Regions from separate parts of the Streptomyces roseirectus genome, predicted to be linked through region 2. Evidence: riboswitches for the same ligand, from Rfam matches in the RefSeq annotation. Region 2 holds a riboswitch; the other holds the start of a gene.

Region 1 (3,401 bases), 4.9 Mb from region 2:
GGACGTGGACCTGGCCGGCGATGTCGATCGTGGGGAGGTCCAGCGGGCCGGTGCGGGGGCCGCCGCCGTTGGGGAGGGGGATCCAGACGAAGCTGCGGGCCAGGACCTCGATTATTCGGCCGCCCGCCGAGGGGACGCCCAGGGAGGCGGACAGCACCTCCTCCAGTTCGTTGCCCGGCCAGCCGCCGTGGGGATAGGGGTGTGCGGGGGCCGGGAAGTCGGTCGGGAGGTCCGCCGGGAAGTCCATCTCTGTCTACCGCCTGCTGGGAACCGCTGTTGGAGAGGAGAGTTTAAGGGGGCGCGGGCCGGCCCGGTGGTCAGCCGGTGAACGCGATCCTGCGCAGCACGTCCACCGCCTGGCGGTCCATGAGCACCGCCGCCCCGCAGCCGTCCGGCAGGTTGCCCTTCTCCACCGAGCGGATCAGGCGGGACGCCGCGTGCCGGTGGCGCAGGAACGCGTACTTCGACACACCCCTCCCCCGCTCGCGCTGGCCCTGGAGCGCCGTGTCCGGGGTGACGTCCAGCAGCAGCAGGTGGAGCGTGCCGCCCCGGCGGCGGGCCGCGCGGGCGAGCCAGGAGCGGACCCAGGACTGGGTGCCGCAGTCGTGGACGACGACGCCCTCGCCGGAGCGCAGCGCCCGCCACAGGCCCGCGTAGTGGGCGACGCGGACGAGGGGGCGGTAGACGGCGTACGGGAGGTACGCCGGCGTCCGCTCGTCCCAGCGGTCGCGGGTGTCCTGGGAGTCGACGCGGGTGCCGTGGACGGCGCGGCGCATCAGCGTGGACTTGCCGCTGCCGGGCAGGCCCGTGACGACGACGAGGTCGCGGGGGCCGAAGAGGAGGGCGTGGGGGCTGTGGCCCGCGCGGTCGCGCAGGTCGCGGACGACCGGTGCGGGGCGGTCGGCGCACGACTCCCTGGCCGGGGCGCCGGGCTGTGCGGGCAGGGTGAGCGCCGAGGTCGTCGCGTACGCCGTGGTCCTGTTCACCGTGATCGTCCTCCCCTTGGGGCCACACCTTTCAGGTACGGGTCTCCCCATAGACAGTAAAGAGAAGGTAATGGAATCTGTCTCCCGATTTCATGCGCGTACGGGTACAGGCCGGTTACAGATGCGGCCTGCCGCGGGGTGGGGTTCACGTGCGATGATGGCCGCGCCAACTGCATACCGGCCGTTTGAATCCGCGCGGGAGAGTCCTCAGCAGCCGTTTCGCTGGGGCGCCGAAGGAGCAAGTCCCTCCCTTGAATCTCTCAGGCACCGTTACCGCGCGGGCGAGGCACATCTGAAAAGCGGGCCGCCTGCGGTGGCCCCACCCAAGGTGCAAGCCGTGTTCCCCGTCCGGGTCATGGCGAACCTCTCAGGTTCCGATGACAGATGGGGAGGATCTTCCCGTTCCGTACGGGGAGCCCTTTCCTCGCCCGTCACTCCTGGGAGACGACCGTCCGATGACCAGCAGTTCCCCGCGCCGTACGGCGCTCGACGCCCTGCACCGCTCACTCGGCGCGACGATGACCGACTTCGCCGGCTGGGACATGCCGCTGCGCTACGGCTCCGAGCGGGACGAGCACACCGCGGTCCGCACGAAGGCCGGCCTGTTCGACCTCTCGCACATGGGTGAGATCACCGTCACCGGCCCGCAGGCCGCCGCGCTGCTGAATCACGCGCTGGTCGGCGACCTCGCGGCCGTCGGCGTGGGCCGGGCCCGCTACACGATGATCTGCCGGGCCGACGGCGGCATCCTGGACGACCTGATCGTCTACCGGCTCGCCGAGACCGAGTTCATGGTCGTCGCCAACGCCTCGAACGCGCAGGTCGTGCTGGACGCGCTGACCGAGCGGGCCGCCGGGTTCGACGCCCTCGTGCGCGACGACCGGGACGCGTACGCGCTGATCGCCGTCCAGGGGCCGGAGGCGGCCGGGATCGTCGGCGCGCTGACGGACGCCGACCTCAAGGGGCTCAAGTACTACGCCGGGCTGCCGGGGACCGTCGCCGGGGTGCGGGCGCTGATCGCGCGCACCGGGTACACGGGCGAGGACGGGTTCGAGCTGTTCGTGGCGCCGTCGGACGCCGTGGCGCTGTGGGAGGCGCTGTCCGCCGAGGGCGCGGACGCGGGCCTCGTGCCCTGCGGGCTCTCCTGCCGGGACACGCTGCGTCTGGAGGCGGGCATGCCGCTGTACGGGCACGAGCTGTCGACGGACCTGACGCCCTTCGACGCCGGGCTCGGGCGGGTCGTGAAGTTCGCCAAGGAGGGCGACTTCGTGGGGCGCGCGGCGCTGGCCGAGGCCGCCGAGCTGGCCGCACAGCAGCCGCCGCGGGTGCTGGTCGGGCTGGTCGCCGAGGGGCGGCGGGTGCCGCGCGCCGGGTACGCGGTCGTCGCGGACGGCGCGGTGATCGGCGAGGTGACGTCCGGGGCGCCCTCCCCCACGCTGGGCAAGCCGATCGCGATGGCGTACGTCGACGCGGCGCACTCCGCGCCGGGGACGGCCGGGGTCGGGGTGGACATCCGGGGCAGCCACGAGCCGTACGAGGTCGTGGCTCTGCCGTTCTACCAGCGCCAGAAGTGACCCTTCCGTAGCTCTCTATTCATCAGCACTCCCCCGCGTACAGGAGAATTCAGGCCATGAGCAACCCCCAGAACCTGCGCTACAGCAAGGAACACGAGTGGATCTCGGCCGCCGAGGACGGCGTCTCGACGGTCGGGATCACCGAGCACGCGGCGAACGCCCTCGGCGACGTCGTCTTCGTCCAGCTTCCGGCGGTCGGTGACGCCGTGACCGCGGGCGAGTCCTGCGGCGAGCTGGAGTCGACGAAGTCGGTGAGCGAGCTGTACGCGCCGGTCTCCGGTGAGATCACCGCCGTCAACCCGGACGTCGTCGAGGACCCGTCGCTGGTCAACTCCGAGCCGTTCGAGGGCGGTTGGCTGTTCAAGGTGCGGGTCGCCGGTGAGCCGGGCGAGCTGCTGTCCGCCGATGAGTACACCGCTTACACCGCCGGCTGAGGAGTCGTCCCCATGTCTGTCCTGAACACGTCCCTGCACGAGCTGGACCCCGAGGTCGCCGCCGCCGTCGACGCGGAGCTGAACCGGCAGCAGTCGACGCTGGAGATGATCGCGTCGGAGAACTTCGCTCCGCTCGCGGTCATGGAGGCGCAGGGGTCCGTTCTCACGAACAAGTACGCCGAGGGGTATCCGGGGCGCCGGTACTACGGCGGGTGTGAGCACGTCGACGTCGCCGAGCAGATCGCCATCGACCGGGTCAAGGAGCTGTTCGGCGCGGAGTACGCGAACGTCCAGCCGCACTCGGGGGCGTCCGCGAACCAGGCCGCGCTGTTCGCGCTGGCGCAGCCCGGGGACACGATCCTGGGGCTCGACCTCGCGCACGGGGGGCACCTCACGCACGGGATGCG
Region 2 (3,401 bases):
AACGCCGCGTACCTCACACCGCGCTTCGGGGTCTACCGGGCGATCAGCGAGCAGGTGATGGGGCTGCTGCGGGCCCTGTCGCCGCTGGTGGAGCCGCTGAGCCTGGACGAGGCATTTGTGGACCTGGAGGCCGAGGGGGCGGCTTGGGACCGGGCGTCGGCCGAGGCGACGGGCAGCAGGCTGCGGGCGGACATACGGGCGGTCACGGGGCTGACCGGGTCGGTGGGGCTCGCCGCGTCCAAGATGCTCGCGAAGATCGCCTCCGAACGCGCCAAGCCGGACGGCCTGGTCCTGATCGAGCCGGGCACCGAGCGGGCGCTGCTCGGGCCGATGACGGTGCGCACGCTCCCCGGGGTCGGGCCGGCCACCGGGGACCACCTGCGGCGGGCCGGGATCACCACGGTCGACGAGATCGTCGAGGCCGGTGAGGACGAACTCGTCCGGCTGCTCGGCAAGGCGCACGGACACGGGCTGTACGCGATGGCGCTGGCGCGCGACGAGCGGCCCGTGGTGGCCGAGCGGGAGACCAAGTCGGTGTCCGTGGAGGACACCTACGACGTCGACATCCATGACCGGCTGCGGGTCGGGTTCGAGGTGCGGCGGCTCGCGGACCGGTGTGTGAGCCGGCTGCGGGCGGCCGGGCTGTCGGGGCGGACGATCGTGCTGAAGGTGCGGCGCTACGACTTCTCGACGCTGACCCGGTCCGAGACGCTGCGCGGGCCCACGGACGACCCCGCGGTGGTGCGGGAGGCGGCGGCGCGGCTGCTGGAGTCCGTGGACACCACGGGCGGGGTGCGGCTGCTGGGCGTCGGTGTGTCGGGGCTGGCGGACTTCACGCAGGAGGACCTGTTCGCGCAGGCCGCGGAGGAGATACGGGACGAGGAGGAGGTCGTGGAGGCGCCCGGGGAGGAGCCGGCCGACGTGGTGCCCGCCGAGCACCGGTGGCGGCCGGGGCAGGACGTGCGGCACGCCGAGTTCGGGCACGGGTGGGTGCAGGGCAGCGGGGTCGGGCGGGTGACCGTACGGTTCGAGACACCGGCGGACACCGTGCCGGGGCGGGTGCGGACGTTCCGGGTGGACGATGCCGGACTGGAGCCGGCGGAGGCGCTGCCGCTGGTGCCGGGGGAGGCGTGTGTCCAGGGCCTGTGCGGTACGTGAGCCTGAGAGATTCCGGAGCCTGGGCCTGGGGCGGGGGCTGGTGTTCAGGGGGTCGGGTCGTCGCCCGCGATGGTGCCGAAGTCGCGGTCCTCCGGTGGGGTGGGGGCGACGGTGTCCATGCCGTAGTGGTGGTAGAGCTGGAGTTCCTGGGCGGGGGAGAGGTGGCGGCCGACGCCGAAGTCGGGGGCGTCCTTGATGAGGGCGCGGTCGTAGGGGACGTGGAGGGTGCCTTCGACGAGTTCGCTGGTCTCCAGGGGGACGAAGGCGTCGCGGGTGAAGATGCCGGTCCTTATCGCGGCCCACTCGGGGACGCCGGTCGCGTCGTCGAGGTAGACCTCGTCGATCGTGCCGATCTTCGCGCCGTTGCGGTCGTACGCCTTGCGGCCGATCAGGTGGCGCGGATCGATGTCGGTCTGCACGGGCCCTCCAGTGGTCGCAAGTCGGCTGAGATTCGTCGTAAGGACTACAAAAGAACAGAACTGGTCGCGGGGCCACTCGAAGAAGGCGCCGTTGACCTCGCTGGTAGGCTGGAAATGGCTGTCGACCCTGTGCGGGAGAGTCCTCCGGAACATCGGGGGCGCCGAAGGAGCAACTCCTCCCCGGAATCTCTCAGGCTCACGTACCGCATGGACGAGGTCACTCTGGAAAGCAGAGCGGGTGTCGACGGCGTCCGCTCTCACCGACGGTGAAAGCCGGGCGCTCTCGGGCGGCCGGTGAAGCTCTCAGGTTGAGATGACAGAGGGGGAGGCCGTCCGGGCACCCCACAGCCGTGGTGCCCCCGAAGGTCGTCTTGGACCAGGAGGCCCCCCATGACAGCCCCCCGTACGCCGCTCCACGTCCTGGAACAGGGCGTTCCCTTCGAACAGCGCCATATCGGGCCCGACCGGGAGGCCCAGGACAAGATGCTCGCGCAGGTCGGCTACGGCTCGCTGGACGAGCTGACCGCCGCCGCCGTGCCGGACGCCATCAAGAACGTCGCCGCGCTCGCGCTGCCCGGGGCGCGGACCGAGGCCGAGGTGCTGGCCGAGCTGCGGGAGCTGGCCGGCCGCAACCAGGTGCTCGGATCGATGATCGGGCTCGGGTACCACGGGACGTTCACGCCGCCCGTGATCCTGCGCAACGTGATGGAGAACCCGGCCTGGTACACCGCGTACACGCCGTACCAGCCGGAGATCTCTCAAGGGCGGCTCGAAGCGCTGCTCAACTTCCAGACGATGGTGGCCGACCTGACCGGGCTGCCGACGTCCGGGGCCTCGCTGCTCGACGAGGGCACCGCCGCCGCCGAGGCGATGGCGCTGTCGCTGCGGATGGGCAAGAACAAGAAGGGGCTCTTCCTCGTCGACGCGGACGCGCTCCCGCAGACCGTCGCCGTGATCCGGACGCGGGCCGAGCCGACGGGTGTCGAGGTCGTCGTCGCCGATCTCGGCGAGGGGATTCCGGCCGAGGTCGCCGGGCGGGAGATCAACGGGGTGCTGGTCCAGTACCCGGGCGCCTCCGGCGTCGTCCGCGATCTCAAGCCGCTGATCGAACAGGCGCATGAGCTGGGCGCGTTGGTCACCGTGGCCGCCGATCTGCTCGCGTTGACGTTGCTGACGTCGCCCGGGGAGCTGGGGGCGGACATCGCCGTCGGGACCACGCAGCGGTTCGGGGTGCCGATGGGGTTCGGGGGGCCGCACGCCGGATACATGGCCGTGCACGAGAAGTTCGCGCGGAGTCTGCCCGGACGGCTCGTCGGGGTGTCCGTCGACGTGGACGGGAACCGGGCGTACCGGCTGGCGCTCCAGACGCGTGAGCAGCACATCCGGCGGGAGAAGGCGACCAGCAACATCTGTACGGCGCAGGTGCTGCTCGCGGTGATGGCCGGGATGTACGCCGTCTACCACGGGCCCGAGGGGCTGCGGCAGATCGCCTGGAAGACGCACCGGTACGCCACCGTCCTCGCGGAGGGGCTGCGCGGCGGGGGCGTCGAGATCGTCCACCGTTCCTACTTCGACACGGTGCTGGTGCGGGTGCCCGGGGACGCGGCTCGGGTTGTCGACGTCGCTCGGGACGGTGGGGTGAACCTGCGGCTCGTCGACGGTGACCATGTGTCCATCGCCTGCGACGAGACCACCACGCGGGAGCAACTGGCCGTCGTGTGGCGGGCGTTCGGGGTCGACGGGGACGTGGACGCGCTCGACGCGGGCGCCGGGGAGGTGCTGGGCGACGAGGTGCTGCGGCGGGACGAGATCCTGACGCACCCC

Evidence for each region. Region 2 has a riboswitch for glycine ahead of gcvP (aminomethyl-transferring glycine dehydrogenase). Riboswitches for the same ligand answer to the same signal wherever they lie in the genome.
Region 1: another riboswitch for glycine. It lies ahead of gcvT (glycine cleavage system aminomethyltransferase GcvT); the one in region 2 lies ahead of gcvP (aminomethyl-transferring glycine dehydrogenase).

Annotation. Positions count from the first base shown of each region.
Region 1 is NZ_CP060828.1:2,865,929-2,869,329, forward strand. It holds gene IAG44_RS11705 (enhanced serine sensitivity protein SseB) at 1-247, opposite strand, end outside; gene IAG44_RS11710 (AAA family ATPase) at 318-986, opposite strand; glycine riboswitch at 1,173-1,272, shown strand; glycine riboswitch at 1,273-1,380, shown strand; gene gcvT (glycine cleavage system aminomethyltransferase GcvT) at 1,442-2,560, shown strand; gene gcvH (glycine cleavage system protein GcvH) at 2,617-2,994, shown strand; gene glyA (serine hydroxymethyltransferase) at 3,007-3,401, shown strand, end outside.
Region 2 is NZ_CP060828.1:7,810,652-7,814,052, forward strand. It holds gene IAG44_RS33685 (DNA polymerase IV) at 1-1,158, shown strand, start outside; gene IAG44_RS33690 (PRC-barrel domain-containing protein) at 1,203-1,577, opposite strand; glycine riboswitch at 1,700-1,793, shown strand; gene gcvP (aminomethyl-transferring glycine dehydrogenase) at 1,968-3,401, shown strand, end outside.